2 regions of the Leeia speluncae genome follow, and region 2 is predicted to be linked to the other one. Evidence: predicted binding sites of a transcription regulator. Region 2 holds the regulator's gene; the other holds the start of a gene.
What was found. Region 2 encodes sigma-54, which starts transcription at its own class of promoters, with help from an activator protein. Its sites were predicted from a motif close to CTGGCACGCTTCATGCTT; they were not measured.

Region 1 (3,147 bases), on a different contig from region 2:
CACCAACAAGCCATTGGTTTTACAGAAGCTGCCAGAGGGCTGTTAGGTCACTGGGTCACGTTAGATGGTCGGCAAATTACGGATTACCAAATCATTGCGCCAACGACTTGGAATTTCTCGCCAAGAGATCACGTTGGTGTGCCCGGCCCATTGGAAAAAGCCTTAGAAGGTTTGCCCGCAGAAGATGCGCAAGCCTTAATGATTCAGCATGTGGTTAGAAGCTTTGACCCATGCCAAGTTTGTACCACCCATTAAACAATCACGAAGAGGATTAGTTGGGTATGGGAATCGCGCCACAAGTTGCTAGTGCCGGCCAAGAGTTAGCCGAAGCCGCTTGGATTGAAGTTATCCAACGGATGGATCAAGTCTATAGTGAATTGGTCGCATCACAAGAAAACCTAGAAGAAAAGCACCAAGAATTAGCCGACGCACACCATTTTACCGAGCGTGTACTAGCGGCGATGACCGATGTACTAGTTGTATGTGATGCCCAAGGCCATGTCACGCAAGTCAACCATGCAATGCAATCGCTAACTGGACAAAAAAGTAATCTGCTCACAGGTAAGCATATTTTGTCTTTGTTAAATACCGATCTTGCCATTCAAACCATGCAACACCTGATTGAAACTGGCAAAACAGATACGCTAGATCTCGAGTTACCCCTGCGTACCAACACGGGAGAATCTATCCCCGTTACTTGGAATATTAGCCCCTTATCCGATGGGGCAGGGCGCTATAGTGGCTTCGTTGCCGTTGGCCGACCAATTGGAGAATTAAAGCGCGCTTATTCCGAGTTACAAGCAGCACACAAAGCCTTGCAAGCCGCCCAAGCGCAGTTAATTCAAGCAGAAAAAATGGCATCAATTGGTCGCTTAGTTGCTGGTGTTGCACATGAGCTCAATAATCCAATTAGCTTTATTTTGGGTAATACGTTTGCGATGAGCAAATACGCGACGAAGTTAGAAACTTACTGCCAAGCATTACACCAAGAAACATTGTCTCCGGCACTGCAAACGTTGCGAGAACAACTAAAAATCGATCGTTTAATGAAGGATCTTCCTTCTTTGGTGGATGGTTTACGAGAAGGTGCAGAGAGAAGTACGCAAATTGTCGATGCTTTAAAACGTTTTTCTGCGGTGGAAGAAAACCTTCAACAACCCTTAGATTTAGCGGAAGCAATTAGAAGATCGCTTTACTGGGTGACGCGAGCCACACCAAGCAATATTTCGGTGAAAACAGAAGGCCTAGACCATACGGTGATGGTCTCTGGCTCGGTCAACCAATTGCAGCAAGTGTTCGTCAACCTTATTCAAAATGCCGTTGATGCGGTCGAAAAAGCAGCGCATCCAGAAATAACCATTTCACTCACTAGTGATCCCCAGTATGTAACAGTCTGTGTGGCAGATAATGGCACCGGTATCCCAACCGAAAATTTATCCGCCATTTTTGATCCCTTCTTTACCACCAAGCCAATTGGTAAAGGCACAGGGTTGGGGCTCTCTATTTCTTACGGCATCGTCGAAAACCATCTTGGGCATCTGATGGTAGAAAATCGGGAAACTGGTGGTGCGCAATTTAAAGTGCAACTCCCGTTACATTAAATCTGGAAACTTACTGTACACCAAGGTTTGTTAACCGTTAACTTGCTTATCGAAAAGGTGAGTGGCGATTTTCTATGTGCTTGATAAATATATAAAAATAATTCTGGCATGGTTCTTGATTGCATAGCATGAATAAATTGGCTGAATCCTACCTGTGTGGCACTCATTAGCAGGACTCACCTCAATTTGCCGCTTGCTGGCAATCATCAGAATACTTGGAGACACAAGATGAAACTTTGGAAATACCTGCCAGCAGTGGCAATGGGCGCGATGGCGACAGTCGCCTCTGCACACCCTGGGCATGCAGAAACGGTTTCTTTTCTAACTGGTGCACTTCATCCACTAACAGGGCTAGATCATTTGCTAGTCATGTTTGGCGTTGGTGTTTGGGCTGCTCAGCAAGAAAAGTCCGCTAGTTTAGCTATCCCCGTTACGTTTGTACTGGTCATGATGCTGTCTGGCATTGCAGGTTACCTTGGGGTGACATTGCCACGCGTAGAAACCGGCATTGCTTCCTCTGTTGTGCTCATCGGTTTGTTAGTGGCATTTGCGATAAGATTACCCGCATGGATTGGCATGCTGATGACGACTGTGTTTGCCGTGTTTCATGGGCATGCTCACGGATCAGAATATTCAGAAAGTCATGGATTCTGGTTATACGGGCTCGGATTTGCGCTAGTGACGGCTGCGTTACATGCAAGTGGTTACTTAGTTGGATATCGCTTTAGCCAAAACCGCCGTGCGGTGGCAGTTGGTGGTGTATTAATGGCGACTGCGGGCGTGGTGATGCTTAGCCAAACCATTTAATTCACGCGCTAGACCTTCCATTTTCAAGCAAAACCCCACACTTTATGTGGGGTTTTGCTTTTTCAGCGACAGAGTAAGCAAGCATTTAGTTAGCATGCGTTTATTCGACACAAAGGCATGTTATAATTCAACGTTTTGATTGTTCATCGGATACCCCAATGTCACGCGCATTACGCAATATTGCCATTATCGCCCACGTTGACCACGGTAAGACTACCCTGGTTGACCAACTACTCCGCCAAAGCGGTACTTTCCGCGACAACCAACAGGTTGACGAACGTGTAATGGATAGTAACGACTTGGAAAAAGAACGTGGTATCACGATTCTTGCCAAGAACACCGCTATCGAATACGAAGGTACACACATCAACATCGTGGATACCCCAGGACACGCAGACTTCGGTGGTGAAGTTGAGCGCGTATTGGGTATGGTGGATGGCGTATTGCTACTTGTTGATGCCGTAGAAGGCCCGATGCCACAAACACGTTTTGTGACCAAAAAAGCATTGGCTCAAGGCTTGCGTCCAATCGTGGTGATCAACAAGGTTGACCGTCCAGGCGCGCGTCCTGACTGGGTTGTAGACCAAACTTTCGATCTATTCGACAAGCTAGGTGCAACAGATGAACAGCTAGATTTCCCAATCATTTACGCTTCAGGCCTAAATGGTTTTGCTAAGCTAGATCTAAACGCAGAATCTTCTGATATGCGTCCATTGTTCGAAACTGTATTGCAACACGT
Region 2 (3,147 bases):
TTGGCTGTATTGATAATGTCTTGCAATGCGTATGCTGAGCAAGCAGATAGAGATAAGCCAATCAATATTGAAGCAGATCAAGGCATGTCGGACATGGCCAATAGCACTAGTCGCTATGAAGGGAATGTCATTATCACTCAGGGAACACTACGACTTCGCGCGGATCGCATAGATGTACAAAGCGATAAGGCGGGCAAAATGTTGGCGCAAGCCTATGGTAAGCCAGTGACCTTTCGCCAAAAGCAAGATCAAGTAGATGAATATATTGAGGCGCAAGCGTCTAGAATTGATTACGACAGTGGCAAAAATCAATTAAAACTGACCGGCGATGCGCGTGTAAAACGTGGTGGCGATGAACTTCGCGGTGCGGTTATTTTTTATGATGCGGTCAGTCAGCAATACTCTGTGCAAGGAAGCCCTGCAACCGGCGGTAAATCTGGCGGGCGTGTGCATGCCGTTATCCAGCCGAAAACTGCAACCACTAACGATGCAGCAAAACCTAGTACGACACCTTAAGTTGGAATGAGCGAAATGAGTCATTTGCGTGCTGAACAATTACAAAAAAGATATCGCTCCAGAACGGTTGTTCAGGATGTGTCGCTAGAAGTGGCGAGTGGTGAAGTGGTGGGGCTACTCGGGCCGAATGGCGCGGGTAAAACCACTAGTTTCTACATGATTGTAGGTTTGGTCCCCGCAAATGGTGGCGATGTCTATTTAGATGGGAAAAGTATTGGGCGTTGGCCAATCCATAAGCGCGCAAGAGCTGGGCTTGGTTATTTACCCCAGGAAGCTTCTATTTTTCGTCGAATGACTGTGGCTGAAAATGTGCTTGCAGTGCTTGAATTGCATATTAAAGATCGTGAAGCGCGTCAAAAAAGACTGACAGAATTATTGGAAGAACTGCATGTAGATCACCTACGTGATCAGCCCGCAATTAGCTTGTCTGGTGGTGAGAGAAGACGAGTGGAGATTGCGCGCGCCTTAGCGAGCGAGCCAAAGTTTATCTTATTAGACGAGCCATTTGCTGGTGTCGACCCGATTGCTGTGATTGATATTCAACGAATTATCAATTTCTTAAAAGAAAAAGGAATTGGCGTATTGATTACGGACCACAATGTGCGCGAAACACTTGGTATTTGCGATCGTGCCTACATCATTGCAGATGGTAAGGTATTAGCCACCGGTGCTCCATCCGATATTGTGGATAATGAAGCGGTAAGACGTGTGTATCTTGGCGAACAGTTCCGGTTATAACACATGAAACCAGGCTTACAGCTCAAACTCTCTCAGCAACTCACGCTGACCCCTCAGCTGCAGCAATCTATTCGATTGTTGCAGTTATCTACACAAGATCTGCAACAAGAGTTAGAGCAGTTTATGGAGTTAAATCCACTACTTGAAAGGGTTGATGGATTTGAGTCTGGCAATGGAGATGAATCTAGCTACGCTGAGGCTGGCGAGAGTAGTGCGACTGACTCAACAAATACAGAAGAGTGGCAGGCTGCTGGAGAGGCGCTAGATGAGCTTAGCTGGCAGCAATCCTCTGGCAGCAGTGATGATGACGAAGAGATTCCGGCGGGCGATCAGGTAGAGATACATCCTTCCTTACGTGAACACCTCATTGCGCAATTAGGTGAGATGCATCTATCGGATAGAGATAAACTCCTCGCCTTTTTAGTGATTGAATCCTTAGATGATGATGGTTTCTTCGCTTCTGAGTGGGAAGAGCTTGCTGCCATGTGTCCAGAAGACTGGGAGGAGGCGGTTGAAGAGGAGGAGTGGCGAATTGCCCTTCATCATGTTCAACATTTTGATCCCGCAGGTGTCGGTGCGAGAAATCTGAGCGAATGTCTCGATTTGCAATTGCTACGTATGCCGGATTCACCAATGGTAAAACTAGCCCGAACAATTGTTACACAACATTTGGACTTGTTAGGCGCAAGGGATTACACTAAATTAAAAAAGAGGCTAACCACAAACGATGATCAACTCAGAGAGGCGCAATCACTCATTTCTGGATTAGATCCTAGACCAGGACGGGCATTTTCAGAAGAAAAAGCAGCCTATATCGTCCCAGATGTGATCGTCGTCAAAGAAAAAGGTCAGTGGGTAGCGCATCTTAATAGTGACGCTGTACCAAAAATCCGTGTTAATCAAATGTATGCCAATATATTAGGGCGACAGCGCGGTGGAGATGGAAAAGGGCTTCAAGAACAGTTGCAAGAAGCCCGCTGGATGATTAAGAATATCCAACAACGGTTTACAACCATATTGCGTGTTACTCGGGCAATTGTTGCTCGACAAGCAAAATTTTTTGAATATGGCGAAGTTGGCATGTCTCCGCTAGTATTAAGAGAGATAGCTGATGAATTAGATTTGCATGAATCGACGGTTTCTCGGGTTACTAATCAAAAATATATGATGACCCCTAGAGGAATTTTTGAACTAAAGTACTTTTTTGGTAGTCGATTAGATACAGACACTGGTGGTGCTTGTTCTGCAACAGCAATACGGGCACTGATTAAGCAGTTGATTCAAGCGGAGGATTCAAACAAACCACTAAGTGATAGTCAGTTATCTGACATGCTTGCCAATCAAGGGGTTATTGTTGCGCGAAGAACCGTAGCTAAGTATCGCGAAGCAATGCAAATCCCTCCAGTAAACTTACGCAAAGCGTTGTAACGAAATAACCAAAATAGCGGTATTCGTGTTAATACAGGAGAAACACCATGAATCTGACCATGAGCGGCCATCATCTGGAAATTACCCCAGCTATCCGTGAATACATGACAACAAAGCTCGCCAAGGTCACTCGTCATTTTGACAATGTTATTGATATCAATGTCATCATGACTGTAGAGAAACTGGTGCAGAAAGTAGAAGCAACTTTGCATGTGCGTGGAAATGACATTTTTGCAGAATCAACTCATGCTGATTTGTATGCTGCTATTGATGCATTGATTGATAAGTTAGACCGTTTGGTTCTTAAACATAAGGAAAAACGTTCAGAAAAGCGTCATGAAGGTGGTCACCGTCATTTGAATGAACAACTGGCCGAAGAATAAAGTTTCAACGGTAAAATGCGATGGTTAATTTGTTTTCGCATGAGAATGAATCATCTATTGCGTAAAAACAGCGAGACTCTGA

Region 1: a site for sigma-54 is predicted at 1,705-1,722, ahead of LIN78_RS02360 (HupE/UreJ family protein). Genes of this name have one in related genera too.

Annotation. Positions count from the first base shown of each region.
Region 1 is NZ_JAJBZT010000001.1:480,352-483,498, forward strand. Features, by position in the region: gene LIN78_RS02350 (nickel-dependent hydrogenase large subunit) at 1-255, shown strand, start outside; gene LIN78_RS02355 (PAS domain-containing sensor histidine kinase) at 282-1,601, shown strand; gene LIN78_RS02360 (HupE/UreJ family protein) at 1,830-2,408, shown strand; gene typA (translational GTPase TypA) at 2,567-3,147, shown strand, end outside.
Region 2 is NZ_JAJBZT010000004.1:237,979-241,125, forward strand. Features, by position in the region: gene lptA (lipopolysaccharide transport periplasmic protein LptA) at 1-516, shown strand, start outside; gene lptB (LPS export ABC transporter ATP-binding protein) at 523-1,254, shown strand; gene LIN78_RS09035 (RNA polymerase factor sigma-54) at 1,258-2,682, shown strand; gene hpf (ribosome hibernation-promoting factor, HPF/YfiA family) at 2,730-3,065, shown strand.